One region of the Sporomusa aerivorans genome, then DNA from elsewhere that is predicted to be linked to it. Evidence: riboswitches for the same ligand, from Rfam matches in the RefSeq annotation. Region 1 holds a riboswitch; each other region holds the start of a gene.
What was found. Region 1 has a riboswitch for cyclic di-AMP ahead of SATMO3_RS25675 (DUF2294 domain-containing protein). Riboswitches for the same ligand answer to the same signal wherever they lie in the genome.

Region 1 (4,648 bases):
TGATCAGGCGCTGATAGCGGCTATGCGGCATGCCGCTCAGGTGGGGGTAACGTCGGTTCAGGATATTACGGCCTGGGCTGATTGGAATGACTGGAAAACCTTTGAACGGTTCCGGCAGCAGGAAAAACTTACTCTGCGTATCTACGCCCGGACCCAAATCACGGAATGGGAAAAACAGCTGGAATTGATGGCGGCAGGGTTTTGTGGAGATGCCTGGCTGCGTCTGGGCGGCGTAAAAGGTTTTGTTGACGGTTCGCTGGGCTCAGGTACGGCGTTGATGTTCGGCCCTTATCAGGATGCGCCGGCGACAGCAGGCCTCTTAGCCGAGCAAATGTTTCCCGCAGGAATTATGCAGGAACGGATTACAGCCGCCGACAAAGCCGGATTGCCGGTCTCAATTCATGCTATCGGCGATAAGGCCAATCATATCCTGTTAGATATATTCGAGGCTGTCATTCTCGCCAATGGCAAGCGGGACAGGCGGTTTCGCATTGAACATGCGCAGCATCTGATACCGGCGGATATTGAGCGGCTGGCGCGGCTGGGGATATTGGCCTCGGTGCAGCCAGGACATGTTTATGAAGACGGCTGCTGGGCCGAGAAACGTATTGGCAGACAACGCTGTCAACTGACATATGCTTTCCGCTCACTGCTGACAGCCGGTGCAAGCCTTTCTTTCGGCACTGACTGGCCTGTTGTGCCGCTTAATCCTTTTCAGGGTATTTACAGCGCGGTAACCCGCCGGACGCAGGATGGCCGGAATCCGGAAGGCTGGGTGCCGGAGCAGAAGCTTTCGGTGGCAGACTGTTTATATGCTTATATGCAGGGGAGTGCGTATGCTGAGTTTAGTGAAAGCGCCAAAGGGACGCTTTCGCCAGGCAAACTGGCCGATATCCTTGTGGTGTCGCAGGATGTTATGACTGTTTTGCCGGAGGACATTGCCAAGACAAAAGTCTTATGCACCATTGCCGGCGGAAAAATAATCTATCAGACTTAGGCTGCGGGCCGGAAGCCGAAAGGCGGCAGGTATGACCGGGTATCAGATACGCGAACTTAGGATTACTGATTATGAAGCTTTGCTGGCTTTGTGGCAAAGTACGCCGGGAATGGGGTTGAGTGAAGCCGATTCCCGGGAAAACCTGGCAGTGTTTTTATCCCGGAATGCCGGGTTAAGTTTTGTGGCGCTTGTGGGGGAGGAAATAATCGGCACAATCCTCTGCGGTCATGACGGACGCAGGGGGTTTTTGTATCATCTGGCAGTACAGAAGCCGCAGCAGGGAAGAGGCATTGGACGAAGTTTAGTTAAGCACTCTCTGGCCGGGCTAAAAGCGGCCGGCATAACAAAATGCCATTTGTTTGTTATAGCCGATAACAGTCAGGGCATGTCTTTCTGGGAACATATCGGCTTTAAGCAAAGAACGGATATCCATATTTTTTCCCGAAACTTATAGTACGGCAGGCTATAGGAAAAACCGGTTTAGCTCCGGGGAATGCCCAAGCTGCATAATTTTGTATACCGGAATCGGGCGGGGCGGCAATTCCATGAGATAGCAAGCTCGGTTGAGATAGGCTAAGAGACATGGTGATAAATCTTAATAGTTCAAGCGCAAAGGGTTGCTGAGCACGCCATAGTGTTTATTGACTCTTTCTTTTTGTTCATTCTGGGAGTATAGTTAGATATGACAACCAAAGGCCGAATTCCAGACAAGGAAGCGGAGGAACCACTTATTGGGGTTAATTCTGCAACGCAGAAAGGATGTTTGTACTCTTGCCATCCTACCCGTCAGCTAACTTCGCAGGCTAAAGCAGGAGGTCGCAAGACCTTTAGTTTAAGGGTCTTCTTTTTATTGCCCTGACAACAAGTATAGCTTTCCGCCGGCTAGGGCAATATCGGCTGTAAGCTTTTGCTAAGGGTTCGGCTGAGGCCGTGTTTTCTTTATCCTGATAGAAAGTACAGCTTTCGCCTGGATAAGGGCAACATCGGCTTCCGTTTTCGCCAAAGGCTCGGCGTAAGCCGTGTTTTCTTTATTGCCCCGCTAATGTAATATGTTTGCGGGAGCTTTTAGGAGGGTACTTTGTGTTTCAGAAAAAAGCTGCTTTAGAAGCAGCCATCAGTGATGCCTTTATTAAGCATCACCGCAGCCTGGTGGGCAGGGGGCCTGTGGAAGCCAGGACCTATATTATCGAGGATATGGTACTCATCCGGTTTAAAGGTGTGCTGACGGTCGAGGAAACCCATTTGGCTAAAACCGACAAGGGCCGTCAGATTGTAAAAGAAATGCGGCAGATACTCAGGGAAACCTTTAGCACGGAGGCGGAGGAGCTGGTTGCCAAACTGACCGAATGCAAGGTGGTCAGCAGTCACAGTGATATCAGCACTAAAACCGGCGAACGGGTAGAAATATATATTATGGCTGAAAATCTGGAAAAGAAGCTTAGATGTTTGGAAAAGAACGGCTGCTGAGCCGATTTATAAATAAAGGGGATTTGTATGTTTGGCGAGCGGATTCAAGCATTGCGTGAACGTTGTGGAATGACGCAGGAGCACCTGGCGCAAGCTATTGGGGTATCGGTAACGGCAATTGAACATTATGAGGCCAACCGCTGGCGTCCGGGCAGCACGCTTGTTGGCAGGCTGGCAAAGGAATTAAAGACGACTGTTCCGGAACTGGTCGGCGATTGTCTGGCAGTGCAAAATGAGGACGGCAGTACTGTTTATATTAAGAACTTTGGCCTGGGCCGGTTTTGTGCCGTTGGTAAAACAAAATGACAGGCTTGGGTGATACTGTTTCATTGCGTGCGTAATTGGATGATTGAGTCGGGTTTTGTAAAAATATGTACAGTGGCAGCAGGATATAGTCTCTGTTATCGAGAAGTACCCATAACTTAGCTGAATGGCGGTTATGGGTGCTTCTGTTTATACAGAAACAAGTGTTTAACTACAGTAACCGGAGCAATGTATTGTACACGTGGGAGGAATATTCGGTGAAGGACAAAATAGGCCAGCGGGAGCGGATGATCAGCGCAAGGCGAAATAATTCTCAATGTGCTGATCCAGGAATATCTAAAGACCGATGTGACCGGCAGCGAGCCTGGCCAGGATCCCGATTTTTACCGGCGCTTTTTTGATACCGCCATGTATGGTTTAACAAATAATCTTGAACTATTAGAAACCTCATATAAACTGTATGTTAACATCTGCCGGCAGAAAGGGGTTATACTAAGCCGTAAACAGATTACCGGCTTTGATTTGCTTGACGGCGTACTGACTGACGTAGCTTTTTAGCCGGCGACTAACCTTCAGATGGCTTATAAGAAAGGACTTGGTTTGTGCTGAGTCTTTGGCGAAGGGTTAAAGCCGGTGTTACTCTTATCAGGGAGGAAAGTTATACTTTTAACAGGATAGAACGGGGTGCTGCTATTTGGAAATCCGGCAATTAAAAACGTTTATCACCATTGTGAAACTGGGGAGTTTTTCGCAGGCTGCGCAGTTTCTGGGCTATACCCAGTCTACTCTGACAACACATATCCAGTTGTTGGAGAAAGAACTGGATACTGTATTGTTTGAACGGTTTAGTCATCAGCTAATGCTGACAACCGATGGGGAAAGGCTGTATGACTATGCTGAACAGATTGCCAAGCTGGCTGATGATGCCAAAAATCAATTTGACAACTTTGCAGTGCCCCACGGGCCTATTGTTATTGGCATGCCGGAATCTTTAGGAGTATATTACCTGACCGATGTGCTGAAAGAGTATGTTGCGTTGTATCCTGACGTAGATTTAAAAGTGAAATTCGGCATAGCCAGCGATTTTCGTTATTTGCTTAGAAAGAACATGATGGATCTGGCCTTTTTTCTGGAAAAAAGTATTCAGGATACCGATTTGAAGGGACAACTATTGTGGCCGGAAGCTGTTGTTATGGTATCTTCACCTCAGCACAGGCTTGCCAGGCAGAAGCAGGTAAAGGTCAAGGATCTCCAGGGACAAGCCTTTGTTTTTACCGATTCAGGCAGCAATTACCGGATGACCTTGGAAGAAATTATGAGCAAAGCCGGCGTTCAGCCGCGCACGGTGCTGGAGATAGGACAGCTTGAGATTTTAAAGCAGTTTGTGATCGGCGACCTGGGTATCGCCATTCTGCCGCTCATCGCCGTGCAAACAGAAATTGCGGCCGGACTTTTATCGTCCTTACCCTGGCAGGGGCGTGATCTTACCACCAATACTTTTTTGGTGTACCACAAGGAGAAATGGCATTCGCATGCCATACGGGCCTTTATTAAGCTAGTTCACGAAAGACTGCTGAGATGAAGCGAGTTGACTGGGAATGAATGTATTACCGGATATTATACTGCAGCAGGCCGGTGAATTTGGTCTGGTAGTCGAATTAGGAACCGTCATATCACCGGAAATTAACGCACGTGTACAGCAGCTTACCAGGCTGCTGGCGGCCGAGAACCAGCCTGGCATTCTGGAGGTAGTTCCTACCTACCGGTCGGTAACGGTTTACTTTGATCCACTGGTTATAACACGGCAGGATTTATCAGGGGTTATTCGCCGGCTTTACGCCGGGATTACGCCGCTGAGTCTGAACAATTTGCCGTCCCGTGTGGTAAAGATTCCTGTCTGCTACGGCGGTGTCCTGGGGC
Region 2 (4,648 bases), 2.0 Mb from region 1:
CTTTCAGCCAGCATGCTTTGTAAACCAGCAAGCGCGCAGCTTCAATCTGCATAGCCATATCGGCCAGCATCGCCTGCACAAGCTGGAAAGATGCAATTGGTTTATCAAATTGCACACGTTCTTTTGAATATTTGACTGCCAGCTCAAAAGCAGACTGTGCCAGACCTACTGAAACTGCACCAACAAAAGGCCGGGCCGCATCCAGTGTTTTCATGGCAATTTTGAATCCTTCCCCTTCCCGGCCAATGCGGTTAGCCATGGGGACCCGTACGTTATCCAGAATCAATTCGCAGGTGTTGGAGGCTCTTATGCCCATCTTTTCTTCTTCTTTACCTACCGAGAAGCCCGGAGTATTGCGATCCACAATAAAAGCTGTAAGCCCACGGATACCGGCAGTTTTACGCGTATTGGCGAAGATTACGTAAATATCGGCAATGCCGCCGTTAGTAATAAAACATTTAGTTCCGTTGATGACGTACTCATCGCCGTCTTTGACTGCCGTAGTAGCAACAGCGCCCGCATCGGAACCGGCTCCTGGTTCTGTGAGCGCAAATGCCGATAATTTACCGCTGTTTAAGACATTAAAAAATTTTTGTTTTTGCGCGTCGGTGCCTAGCAATACGACCGGGTAAGAAGCTAAAGCATTGGCAGCTGTTGTAGTGGCTACACCGGCACAACCTTTACCTAGTTCTTCATAAATTAAGGCAATAGACAGTGCATCAAGTCCGGGACCGTCATATTCTTCAGGAACTGTTAAATTGAGCAGGCCGGCTTCATCAAGTTTTTTCCACAGAGCAGGTGGAACCACACCTTCTTTATCCATTTCTAATGCATGAGGCGTGATTTCTTTAGCAACAAATTCATTTACCATTTTTTGCAGATCCAATTGATCGGGAGTAAAGTTAAAATCCATGCTTTGCCTCCTTGATATATTAGCATGATACCAAAAAATTCTAATGATAAGTATACCGCATAATGTTTTTTTTGTTAACACTTAATTACAAAAAAAATAAAAAAATACTTTATTTTAACAGTAATTTAGCACCAACTGCAAGTAAGACCAAGCCAAATAATTGCGTTGGAGTACAGGCGATGCGGTCAAGTCCAAATCCACCAAAATAATCAATGATAATAGCTGTCAGTACCTGACCGACAATAATTGCAGTGGTGGCATTAGCCACACCAACGCCAGGAATACTTGCGGCCACTAAGTAAATGATAGCTACGCCGATAATACCTCCCAGCAAAGTGTACCAGGGAGCCTCCTGCCATGCATATAAATTTCCTTTACCCATTTTAAAAAGAAACAACAATACTAACACCAGAACGGTCCCGGTTACGTGTACGATAAAAGTAGCCTCCAAAAGACCGGTTACTTTGCTCAGTGAAGTATTGAGCGAGCCTTGTACTGCCATTAAAACCCCCGAGATAAAAGCCAAAACCAGTGGCAACATTTCGCCGGATATTAAATTCAAGCTAACACGCCCCCGTATAGTAGTCAAATTATATGTGTAGTATAGTACTTAGTTCCAGCTAATATTCCCAAGAAATTAACGTATAAAAAAAATCAGGCTTCAGCCTGATTTTTTAATCAACTATATATACGGTTACTCTTTGAACGCCAAAATTTAATGCATCGCTGCGACTGTCAAAAGCTAAATCAATTCTGTTACCTTTAATCGCACTCCCGATATCGTCAGCAATTGCGTAGCCATAACCTTTGATATATAACCGGGTTCCTAAAGGTATAACTGACGGATCAACAGCGGCCAGCCCTCTGCGCAGAAGATTTCCACGATATGTATAACTGCCATTGCCGGGGTCATGTGCCGAATAAGCGGAGGCCTTCATAGCCAGAGTACGGCTGTATCTGCTTGGCTCACCGGCTAAGCGCTCAAGATAAGCAAAAGTTTCTTTATCAACAACGCCACTTACATCTAGACTTGTACTACGTTGAAATTCTTTTACTGCTTTCGCAGTAACCGGACCAAACACACCGTCAATCTCACCCGCGTAGAAACCTGAGTCTGCGAGAAGTTTTTGTATTCCCCGGACTTCATCGCCCCGGGCTCCTAATGCTACCGACGCTTTTTCCTGCTGTTCAGCAGTCAAGCCAACCGCGGGACAGACAACAACAAACAGCACTACCAATGTGAGAATAACTGCCAATAGAACTCTTTTCAAGGAAACACCTCTCTTGTCTTGCGCCATCGAGATTCTGCTATGCTCAAGCAATAACAAAACCTCTGAGGCTTACAGCCTCCGGGGTTAGCTGTCGGGTTAGGGCCAAAGAGAAGGAAAGAATAGCCCTTCCGCAACATGCGGATTCACCCCTCTGGTTTTATTGGGTCCCCCGTACCCATACAAGGATTCGGCATTATAAATATAATACATGGAAAATTTAGTTCGGTCAAATTCAGTACATGGCGATATAGTAATCTTATCGCCATGTACCTCCAGCATCTTTAAATTTATGTTAAATTTCTTTACTCTGCTTATATTCCCAAACCGGCACACATTTCTTTGCTAGCTATACCGGTAGCAGGAACCCCTTCACGGGTCTGATAGGTCTTTACCGCTTCTTCAGTCTCTGAGCCAAACAGCCCGTCGGCCCGTCCCTGAAAATAACCTAGTTCTTTCAATTTTAACTGTAAGGCAACAACATCAGAGCCGGATGTCTGGTACTTCAGATTTCTATCAACCCTTACTTTTCGTCCTTCAATCCGCACCGATGTACCAATCGGAATCCACTCAAATAATTCCTCGACATCCTTATTGCGCATTCTAATACAACCATGGCTGGCAAATTGACCAATGGACCATGGTTTATTTGTTCCATGAATACCGAAGGTACCCCAGGGCACGTTTAACCCCATCCAGCGGGTGCCAAACCCAGTTCCCCAGTTATAGTCCTTCCATACCACATTCCATTCACCAATTGGGGTAGGCGTCTTGCTTTTACCAGTAGCAATCCGGTATTTTTTATATAACTGGTCATCGCTGTATACATCAAGCACTCTGGCCTGAATATTTACAACCATACTTACTTTTCCCGCCGGAGCTTCGGTAGGCTGATTATTGTTAAGGGAAGCTAATTCTTGCTCATCTGCATACTCATACCCCAGGATGCTAAAAAAAATACTTAAAATTGCCAATAAGGCAATACCGTAAATTACCCGGGAGCGCTTGAGAGTAAACGACCACACAGGATTCATTACACTTCCCCCCTGCCAATGCCTCTTTTGAAAATATATGTAGTAGTTTGCTGCATTATGAAGAGCAAAAAAAAACCGGCATACGCCGGTTATTTAAGAACATAGACTTTTACATTCTGAATGCCGTAGTCGAGAGCTTCCTGCCGGGTATCAAAGGCTAAATCTATACGATTTCCTTTAATGGCGCTGCCCTGATCATTGGCAATAGCAGGACCATACCCTTCAATCCAAAGTTTTGTACCCATGGGGATAACATTTGGATCAACAGCGGCTACCCCTTTTTTCACCTTACTTCCCACATATGTCGAATCATTCCATTTGCCGTTATCCATTGGACCGGGTCCATAAGCAGTCGCTTTCATATCGATTAATTTGCGATAGTTTTGCGGAGCACCGCTAAGAGAGTTATTTGCCTCCGCTGCTTTGGGCACAAGGTTATTATTGTTCAACAGTGCAGACAGCAGCGGAATTTGTTGCTGATACCCTGATAAGCGGTCAGAGACTTCTGCCTGAATTTTTTCCTGTGCTGTACTGCGTATAGCACTTTCTACCATTTTAACGACGTTATCCTTGTCAATGCTTTGGTCTTGTCCTGTCAATTGTCCTGCTACGGTAGCAATATTACCAATCATCTGAGATTTTCCCGTTCGCTCAAGGGCAGCTTGAGCAATACTCCCCCAATTTGCTTTATTGTTATCCTGTCCGAGATATTCCTTGATTTTGATTAGATCTTGTATTTGCATGGCATTAGGATTGCCAACAGCAACTTCGGCCAGCCTGTCCTCCAAGAATCCAGCCTCTGCTTTTGGCATAAACGGCGAAAACAATGGCATTGCCAATACCATTAACGTGATAGCAGCTAATTTATTTTTCAATCCGATTCTCCCTTCCGGCAGTAATTTTGGATTTCGAAAGACAGTTTATCATAAAGTTAATAGAAATGATAGCGGAAATACTTTCTTCCTGGCAGCTACATAGTATCCGACAACAATTATTGGATAGCAAATAAAATGCCTGACTGCTTATGCAATCAGGCAGATACCGGAATTTTGAAACATATGCTATTTGGCCAAAAAGTATAGCGTCTCAGTCAGCACCTCAAGGCCTGCCGCGATATTTTCCGGAGCCACATATTCACTGCTATTGTGGCTGATACCATCTTGGCAGGGAACAACAACGAGTGCTGACGGTGCGATATGCGCCAGGCTCATAGTATCATGTCCCGTACGACTGTCCAGCCGCAAACTGGTCAGCTTTAATTTTGTACAAATTGCTTCAATGGTTTGATTGAGCGTATCATCCAGATTAATTGGCTTCTCTGAAGAAAGAACAGCTATGGCAACCGGGGTATCATATTCATCGGCTATAGAACTTACTGCGTCCTTAATCTCCTGTAATATTTCAACAATATATTCCTGCTCGTTGCCGCGGAT
Region 3 (4,648 bases), 1.3 Mb from region 1:
ATAGGTTAAAGCCTGACTTATTTTGCGGATAGGCATGGGAACATTGATAATGTAAACAAGAAAAGCAAACATTCCGCCAATGCTCAAATCGCCGTTGATTACTTCCCTTCCCCCGTACCACACAATAATTGTGAGGCCGATAGCTGCGAGAAACTCAACTAAAGGTACCAGAATGGCGCCAAGCCGCTGTACCTTAATCAAGTCATCGGCAGCCTGTTGATTCTTATCACTGAATTTTTGGTATTCATAATCTTCCCGTACGTAACTCTGGACAATCATGACTGAAACCAATGATTGCTGTATAATCGAAGTCACCTTGGCTAAAGTATGTTCAACCAGAGCCCCCAGCCTGCCGATTCTACTATTGAAATAGCTGATAGCAACAATAATAAAAGGCAGTGTAGCAAAAGTAACCATAGCCAACTCCCAGTCAAAATATATCATAATAGCCATAATCGCCAGGAGGTTAAGTGACTCGACAATAACATCCGGTATACCCACAGTAACAGCCTGCTGAATAAACAAGAGATCATTAGTAAACAGTGAAATAAGGTCACCGGAAGGAGTTCTCATAAAATATGCATAATCTAACGACTGCAGCTTACCAAACATCTCTTGCCGGAGTTTAGCCAGCATTTTATTGCCGGATTTAGCCATTGTATATCCATAGAAATAAGAAAACAATCCCCGGATAAGATACAGTACGACTATCCCAGCAGTAATAAAGTGCAAAAAGACAATATTACCACCGGCCAGAGCATCGTCAATCAACAATTTTACCACAAGAGGGGCCGCCAAACCGGCTGCACTGGCGATTATAAAGCAAACTACCGCGGTTAAAGCAAGCAGCCAATATGGCACTATAAATTTGCGCCAGTAAAAAGTAAACATAAATTATCTCCACTAAACATGCTTTGCTTGACTACTTATTATGTGTCAAATTTCTCTATGCAACACCTGTGATAACAAAAAACTCCAAAACCGCGCAATCTCGGTAAATAAAAATGGGAAGGCCGACAACGCCTTCCCGTTTGTTTGTTTACATCACCCGGCGGGCGCCGACGTAGCGCGGACCCCAGTAACTGCTGTTCATACTGGTAATAGCAACACCGCTGCTGGACGTAGCGCTGATAAACTTATCATCACCAATGTAGATGCCGCTATGTGATGCTCCTGACGCATATGTGCTGAAAAACACTAAATCGCCAGGCTGAAGACGGCTGTAAGATACAGGCCGCCCGACTTCAAACTGTTCGTCGGCCGTTCGCGGTAAATAAATGCCACTTTGGGCAAAAACATAGCGAGTAAAGCCAGAACAGTCGAACCCACTTGGACTTGTCCCGCCAAATACATAGGGTACACCTGTGTACCGAAGCGAAGTCTGAATGACCCTGCGCACTGAAGCAGTGGAGGAATCACGGCTGGCGGGAATATCCCGTCCCATGAGCGCAAGGTACGTCTGTGCTCCGATTACGCCATCCGCTTCAAGACCCCGAGACTTTTGGAAAGCCTTGACCGCATTCACCGTTAAGTTACCAAAGTCACCATCTGCAGAACCAGCATTAAAACCAAGATTGTTTAGCTGAGTTTGAATGGCAGCAACTTCAGGTCCTTGATCACCGACTTCAAATGTACCGGCTGCGTGGACAAGAGTAGTGGTCCCAAAAAAGAGACAAAAAGCAACAACAAGCCCAAAAAACTTTTGCAACAGGACTCTCCTCTCACCTGCCTCCGAGGTTAGCTGACGGGTTAGGGTTGCAGGCACCCTACTTGATTAGTCCAGCTAATCAAGTTTCACCCCATAGATTGGTTCCCCCGTACCTGAGCTGGATTCGGCTTTCTACAGCGCTCAATATATTCTATTCGGTCAAAAGTTTAAAATTCCTGCCCAAAGTCGCGTTTTTTTTACAATTATTAGGCCAATATCTTGGAAAAAGTTCACTCATGCTCCTTTTCCCGCCGCTGACCGAGTTCAGCCCGCAGCCAGTAGAGCGGCCGCTGTTTTACCTCCTCAAATATCCGCCCGACATACTCGCCGATAATGCCTATTCCCGCTAATTGCACTCCACCCAGGAGAAGAATGCTGGCAGTAATAGTCGCCCAGCCGGGAACTGCTTCTTCCGTAAAAATTTTGATATATACAACATGCAGTGTCAGGATAATACTGCTAAAACCTAAAGCAATCCCGATATAAAAAGCAAACCTGAGCGGAGTTTTAGAATACGCGGTAATACCATCCAGCGCAAAGTGAAGCATCTTTTTCAGTGAAAACTTTGATTGTCCGGCAAAACGTTTAGGTGCTACAAATTCAATATAGGTCTGCCGGTAACCAATGGCGCTGATCATGCCTCTGATAAATCTGGCCCGTTCCCGGAAACGGCGGAAGCTGGCAACTACCTGTTTATCCATTAACCGGAAATCGGACCCTCCCTCTGTAATCCGAACATTGGATACGGCGTTCATCAGTTTATAGAACATACCTGATGTAAAGCTTTTAAACCAGGATACTCCCTCTGTATTGATCCTCACCGTTTGCACAACCTGGAACCCTTCCTGCCATTTGGCAAGCAGCTGCGGCAACATCTCAGGCGGATGCTGCATATCGCCATCCATGGTAATTACAGCATCTCCGTTTGCACAGTCCAGTCCGCATGTCAAGGCTATCTGATGTCCAAAATTTCGGGCCATAATCAGCGCCCGTACCCGCGGATCAGCATACGCCAGACGCTCCAAAATAAGCGGGGTCGCGTCTTTTGAACCATCGTCAACAAAAACTATTTCAAAGTCGTAGGGCTCCGGCTCCATATATTTAATGACTTCCCGGTAAAAATTTTCAATGTTATCCTGCTCGTTAAATACAGGAACAACAATAGAAATCAACGGTTTATGTAACTGCATACCATTTTCAGCCTCCCTGTCACCACTCTATTATACATCGCCGTTTTATGATTGCAATTACCAATTCGGCATAAATAAACAAAAACTTGTCTGCCATAGTTAACTACCCGGCGGCGAACTTTGTAATCCTAGCATTTGCATCCGCCGGCAAAATTAATAGCCTGCTTTGCACAAAGGCGAAGCAGGCTTCTCACGCTTCGTAGTAATTTAAATATCCTGGCGGAGGCATACGGCATCATGCAGATATATATGCCGTATATTTTTTTGACTTATCTCTGTATTCCAGAGAATCAGTACCCGAATGCATAGCGGTAGCGCATCAGGGCATTCTATCTCCTGCGTGCCGAATAGCGGCACTTCCGTCCAGCCAAGTCTTCTGGCACCGGCAGCCGGAAAAGCCGCGGTAAGATCAGGGGTAGAACTAAATATTGCTGCGCCAATGTCTTCTATAGACATTTTGTTTTCCTGAATAATTGCCGCAAGAAGTTCCGCGACGCGTTCATAGATTTCCTCACGATTGTTTGCTGTTACAGTTGTCGCACCACGAACACCACGCAGCATAATTAACCACTCCTAGACAGAAATTTGCAAAGTCGCTATTAAGATATCCAAGCAAGATTTATTGGCTGGTGTTAGCATAAACGCCCGTGACAGAATGCTTTTACACCCTGATTAGAGAAAAATCTTTACTGGAGCCCTCATAGTATACAGTATACGCGAAAAAAATCTTTTTTCCTGCAAGCAGTGTAAGTTTGTTCTTTTTATCGATTGACTGGTTTATTACAGTGGCAGGAGTCACATAAATGGCATCGCCACCACCCACACTCGGGACAAACCGTATTCGACTGGCTCAGCTCAACATATTGCCCTTGTTCATATTCATTCCAACAAAAAACAGCGCCTGCCACCTTCCGCAGTTTAACAGCCCGGGTATCTACCCATAGTTTTTGCTCAAATACGGTTATCAAAAGCTCGTGGCGCGCTTTCTCCCGGTCATACCTGTAGTCTTCAGCCGGAAAGACTTCAGGCTCTTCGTTCAAAGTCAGAATGACATATAAAACATGGTAGTTCACAACCCCACCTCCCGCTTTCTAATAACTATGAAGGTGTCAGGCTCTTTATACCCCATGAATCCAGCACCGCAAGCGTCTTATTTATTACATGCTCAACACAAGGCCCTATCGTCTCGCTCAATTCCAAACCGACATCAATAACTGCCGGCTGTACACCTAAGACCGCAAGTTCTTTTACCGGCTGCTCCAATAATTCCAGCGCCGCCAATACGTCCTGAATCCCCAATTCATGCATGGATACTTTATGTTTAAAATAAGCCTTGACTTCTTCATTAACAAACTGATAAACGTCGCCTGGCGATCCCCCGCCGTTGACGGCGTCAAGAATAAGCAGGCAGTCTGCCCCCTTGATAAACCGCATCAACTCCATACCCAATGTTCCGCCATCCAGAATCTGTACATTATCGGGGAAAGTGTAGCGCCGGGTAAGCTCTTCAACTACCCGGACGCCAAACCCCTCATCTTGCATAAGTATATTACCGATGCCTAAAATCACAATCTTTGTCATAGTAAACTCCATCCCTAAGAAATCTTCTAAAAGTTCAACCTTCTAACATTAAGTTCAACAGGCTGTGTGCGTCAGACACAACACCAAGGGTAACCATACAGCAACAATTTATCCAATGACTAACCCCGCTCTAACACTCCCAATTTCACAAGTGGAAGTTATACCTCTA
Region 4 (4,648 bases), 1.8 Mb from region 1:
TTTGCAGGTTACCAAAATAAACTACCCCGTCAAAACCAAATAACAAGACATCGGTGTTTAACTCACACTGAAGTTCCCTAATTAAGCATTCATTACGAATCTCTCTGAATATACTCATAAGTAGTGACCTCCTCCAATCTCTAAATGAACAGTTGTATACTATACTGTATGAGCCAAAGAAGAAAAATGTTACGCCTATATTCCGAAATACTCTTACATAACGCAGCAATCTATTTTTCATACTTGTACCCCATATATAAAAATAACGCTGCAGCATGAGCAATCATCTGTAAAATTCACATTTACCGGCAGGGATTATTGCCTGTAATAACGAAGATAATAGCAGAACAGGTAATTATCACCGAGGAGGGTTATTTATGCCAATAGTACAAATCGATATGCTGGAAGGCCGTTCACTGGAACAGAAACGGGAGATGGTAAAAAAGGTAACTGAAGCCATTGTTGAGACAGCAAAATGCCCACCGGAAGCAGTAACTATCGTACTGCGCGAAGCACCTACCCAACACATCGCCAAAGCTGGCGTATTAGCTTCTGATAAATAATTTTGCAGGCCATTTCGTTTTACGAAATGGCCTGCCTCTTAGAAAGGTGGAGCTCTATGCTACCTATACAATTCGCCCTTGAGCTTGAAACCATAATTGCGGGGCAACTGGCGAAACTGATTGAGACAACTCCGGCTGAAACCGCACCGGTACTCACCCTGCTGCATCAATCCCAGACAGAGTTTACCAAGCTGTTAACCAGAGCCCAAACAGTCGATGTTGACAGTGCAGTCTATCCGCCGGTAACAGAAGCTCAATTGCTTGGTTTGGATACATCCTGGCAACAAATTAATCAGAAGCTAAAGGCAGGGGACCTGAGTCTGGATGGGCTGACCGCATATTGGTCCTTGTACACAGCTGTTGACAAGACTGCCCAGTTCTACCAACAGGCAGCCGCTAACAGCGCCCATCCGCAGACACAGCTGTTTTTTAGTTCTCTTAGTCATGTAAAAAAGATACTGCGCCGCCGCTTTGACGGCATTATTCATATCTATTATAACCACCTTTGGGGAGAACTTGGGTTTGCCCCCTTTATTTTGGGAAAAGATTAGCCGCCGTGGCAGGTTACGCTTATACCGCCGGCCAGATACATAAATCTGGTGTTGCCGCAAGAGCAAACCAGGCGGCAGACATCACATTCCACACATCGTGCATAAGGCGTTTAAATGGGACTGCCAGGTTGCTAGTCCCATTTAAACGTCTTTCCGTATTATACCAGTGTTTTAAAATATACTCACCCAGTTTTAATTTACATACAAATCAAAATTTTATATTTTTAGTTGCATACAGAGCCGTATAACAGAGAATGAACTATTTAATAGTTAATATTGCCGGATAATTTGACGTAATCGCATTTGCGACAATAGCAATTATCCTGTATCATAACCACATGCCGAATTTCCGAACAAAAAGGAAAACGGGGGACCCACTTTTGGGGTGAATCCGCGTTAGCGGTAGGGATTTCCCTTTGTCCCGAACCCGTCAGCTAACCTCGCAGGCATTGAGAAAGGGGTGTTTTCACTATGAAAAACATCAAGAAACTTGTTGCCAGTGCCCTTGTCGCATCTGTCGTAGCTGCCAATATCTGGACCCCATTGGCGTTTGCGGCTTTGGGCGACCAAGCTTTGAAAGCAGGCATGAACGGACAGGATGTTCAAGAATTACAAGTAAGACTTGCTGATTTAGGTTACAGCGATGTCACTCCTGACGGTGTTTTTGGCGAAACCACCGAGCAGGCGATAATCCACTTTCAAAACGCAAAAAACTTAACGGCCGATGGTGTTGTTGGTGAGGAAACCGTACAAAACCTGTTAGGTAACCGGAGTACGCCTGCTGTGTCACGTGGCATTGCACCTGGCCGCTACAAGGCGGCTATGGATATTAAAGCCACCGCCTACGCACCCGGTCCCCATGACAATGGACAGTGGGGTAACTTAACTTACATGGGAACTCAGGTGCGTCCTGGTGTAATTGCAGTTGATCCCCGGGTAATTCCTCTGGGATCCAGGTTATTTATCCAGTTTGCCGATGGCAGCAGCATGTACGGCGTTGCCGAAGACACCGGCGGCGCCATCAAGGGGAATCGTATTGACATTGCCATGCAGTCTGTCGATCATGCTTATGAGTTTGGTGTTCAGAATGTAAAAGTATATATTCTTGGTTAATGCGAAATTGCCTGGTTAAAGTACCAGGCATTCCGCATTTTTTTCTAAATCTACATAAAAAGTGGTAGATTTGGCAAGTTTATTTGTGTTATTATATTTAGAAATACCTATGAAGATGTTTTGTGAAAGGAGTCCGTTAATGTTTGACAACAAATTTGGCCCCGAAGGTTTAACTTTTGATGATGTTCTGCTTGTACCGGCAAAGTCAGAGGTTCTTCCAAGAGAAGTTGAAGTATCCACTTATCTCACGAAAAATATCAAGCTCAATATTCCTATTATCAGCTCCGGCATGGATACTGTCACCGAAGCCCGTATGGCTATAGCTATGGCTCGCGAGGGCGGTATCGGGGTAATACATAAAAATATGCCGATCGCACGTCAGGCTAACGAAATTGACAAAGTCAAACGTTCCGAACATGGCATTATTGTTGATCCAATATTTTTATCTCCCAGCAATACGCTGAAGGATGCCCATGATCTAATGGAAAAATACCATATTTCCGGTGTGCCTGTAACTGACAATGGCAAACTTGTCGGTATTCTGACAAATCGTGATTTGCGGTTTGAAACAGATTTAAGCCGTAAAATTGCAGCCTGTATGACCAGGGAGCATCTGATTACAGCCAACGTTGGCACCTCGCTGGAAGAGGCTAAGGAAATATTACGCGAGCACCGGATAGAAAAGCTGCCTTTACTTGATGAACATGGCAACCTAAAAGGTCTTATTACCATTAAAGATATTGAAAAAGCGCAAAAATATCCTAACTCGGCTAAAGATCCCAAGGGGCGTTTGTTAGTAGCTGCCGCGGTTGGCGTCGGTGCCGATATGATGGAGCGGGTTGACGCTATTGTCGGCGCCAAAGTGGATGTAATTGTTGTCGATACCGCACACGGGCACTCGCACGGTGTGTTGGATGCCGTAAGAAAAATTAAAAATGCCTACCCGCATGTCGATCTCGTTGCCGGCAACGTGGCTACCGGCGAGGCTACCCGTGACTTAATTGAAGCAGGAGCGGATGCCATAAAAGTTGGCATTGGCCCAGGTTCTATCTGCACCACGCGGGTAATAGCCGGTATCGGTGTACCGCAAATCACAGCCATTTATAATTGTGCTGCGGCTGCCCGGCGCTATAATGTCCCCATTATTGCCGATGGCGGCATTAAGTATTCAGGAGATGTCGCAAAAGCCATCGCCGCCGGTGCCCAAGTGGTTATGATCGGCAACCTGCTTGCCGGTACCGAGGAAAGCCCCGGTGAGACAATAATTTATCAAGGACGCAGCTACAAGGTGTATAGGGGAATGGGTTCTTTAGGCGCCATGGCAGAAGGCAGCAAGGACCGTTATTTCCAGGAGAATATGGACAAGCTGGTTCCCGAAGGAATTGAAGGCCGTGTTCCCTATAAAGGTTCCGTAGCAGATACGGTATTCCAGCTAATTGGCGGCTTACGGGCCGGTATGGGCTACACAGGGGTCCGTAACATTGAAGAACTTATCACCAATACCCAGTTTATACGAATTACCGGTGCTGGCCTGAAAGAAAGCCATCCCCACGATATCAGCATAACAAAAGAAGCTCCCAATTATAGTGTTTAACATAAAAATGCTTTGGACTGTTTGTCCAAAGCATTTTTTATCATGACAAAAAAATTACTTTCGCCTGGATAAGGGCAACAACGGCTTGCGCCTTTCGCCAGCGACAACGCAAGCCGTTGTTCTCTTTACCAGGGTGAGGGCGTTTCCAGGTTGATCACCCCAAACTCAAATTGCCTGTCCTTATAATATTTGATAATTTCCGGCAGAGCCTTCACTGTCTCGGAATGTCCCCGGCCGTCATGCATAAGTACTACAGCATGACTCCATAAATTTTTATTTTCCATTTGCGCTGCAATATTTCCCATAATACGTTTGGCATTGGCGCTTGAGGCATCACCTGAACTAATATTCCAGCCCATTTCTATATAACCAAGTTTTCGGAGCATTTCCCAGTACTCTTTGGTAAAACTCCCGGCAGAGCCGCCGGGAGCGCGGGAAATTCGCGGGCGTACGCCAATTGTTTGTTTTATGACTTGATCAGTATGACGAAGCTGAAGCACATAGCTGTTCGGTGACTGATATAGTTCACGATATACATGATTATAGGAATGATTGCCGATTGCATGTCCTTCCTGATAAATCCGCCGCAAAATGTCCGGATATTTTTCAACCTGATTGCCAACCACAAAAAAAGTCGCTTTGATGCCACTGTCTTTTAAGATATTAAGTACAACCGGCGTATTATCCGGATCCGGGCCATCATCAAAAGTGAGGTAAACTACTTTAGCTCCATAATAAGGGCTAGCTTTTGGAACTTCCAATGCTAACCCTTTTGCCTGCCGTTCTTCCACAGTAAAGACGTCATAAGCCGGTTTGGCTAGAATAGG

Region 2: it holds a riboswitch for cyclic di-AMP, as region 1 does, so the genes downstream of both, SATMO3_RS15755 (3D domain-containing protein) here and SATMO3_RS25675 (DUF2294 domain-containing protein) in region 1, are expected to answer to the same signal.
Region 3: it holds a riboswitch for cyclic di-AMP, as region 1 does, so the genes downstream of both, SATMO3_RS19825 (NlpC/P60 family protein) here and SATMO3_RS25675 (DUF2294 domain-containing protein) in region 1, are expected to answer to the same signal.
Region 4: it holds a riboswitch for cyclic di-AMP, as region 1 does, so the genes downstream of both, SATMO3_RS17105 (3D domain-containing protein) here and SATMO3_RS25675 (DUF2294 domain-containing protein) in region 1, are expected to answer to the same signal.

Annotation. Positions count from the first base shown of each region.
Region 1 is NZ_CP156926.1:5,359,214-5,363,861, reverse strand. Features, by position in the region: gene SATMO3_RS25685 (amidohydrolase) at 1-997, shown strand, start outside; gene SATMO3_RS25680 (GNAT family N-acetyltransferase) at 1,029-1,451, shown strand; cyclic di-AMP (ydaO/yuaA leader) riboswitch at 1,682-1,817, shown strand; gene SATMO3_RS25675 (DUF2294 domain-containing protein) at 2,078-2,464, shown strand; gene SATMO3_RS25670 (helix-turn-helix domain-containing protein) at 2,492-2,770, shown strand; gene SATMO3_RS25665 (hypothetical protein) at 3,047-3,286, shown strand; gene SATMO3_RS25660 (LysR family transcriptional regulator) at 3,423-4,310, shown strand; gene pxpB (5-oxoprolinase subunit PxpB) at 4,327-4,648, shown strand, end outside.
Region 2 is NZ_CP156926.1:3,323,838-3,328,485, reverse strand. Features, by position in the region: gene SATMO3_RS15765 (acyl-CoA dehydrogenase family protein) at 1-913, opposite strand, end outside; gene SATMO3_RS15760 (DMT family transporter) at 1,023-1,475, opposite strand; gene SATMO3_RS15755 (3D domain-containing protein) at 1,588-2,184, opposite strand; cyclic di-AMP (ydaO/yuaA leader) riboswitch at 2,243-2,387, opposite strand; gene SATMO3_RS15750 (L,D-transpeptidase family protein) at 2,496-3,215, opposite strand; gene SATMO3_RS15745 (3D domain-containing protein) at 3,305-4,090, opposite strand; gene SATMO3_RS15740 (Zn-dependent hydrolase) at 4,277-4,648, opposite strand, start outside.
Region 3 is NZ_CP156926.1:4,100,948-4,105,595, forward strand. Features, by position in the region: gene SATMO3_RS19820 (ABC transporter ATP-binding protein) at 1-891, opposite strand, end outside; gene SATMO3_RS19825 (NlpC/P60 family protein) at 1,040-1,708, opposite strand; cyclic di-AMP (ydaO/yuaA leader) riboswitch at 1,712-1,848, opposite strand; gene SATMO3_RS19830 (glycosyltransferase family 2 protein) at 1,939-2,898, opposite strand; gene aroH (chorismate mutase) at 3,106-3,459, opposite strand; gene SATMO3_RS19840 (hypothetical protein) at 3,660-3,971, opposite strand; gene SATMO3_RS19845 (HyaD/HybD family hydrogenase maturation endopeptidase) at 3,997-4,479, opposite strand.
Region 4 is NZ_CP156926.1:3,572,673-3,577,320, forward strand. Features, by position in the region: gene SATMO3_RS17090 (hypothetical protein) at 1-118, opposite strand, end outside; gene SATMO3_RS17095 (2-hydroxymuconate tautomerase) at 378-563, shown strand; gene SATMO3_RS17100 (hypothetical protein) at 620-1,114, shown strand; cyclic di-AMP (ydaO/yuaA leader) riboswitch at 1,444-1,578, shown strand; gene SATMO3_RS17105 (3D domain-containing protein) at 1,586-2,227, shown strand; gene guaB (IMP dehydrogenase) at 2,367-3,821, shown strand; gene SATMO3_RS17115 (polysaccharide deacetylase family protein) at 3,947-4,648, opposite strand, start outside.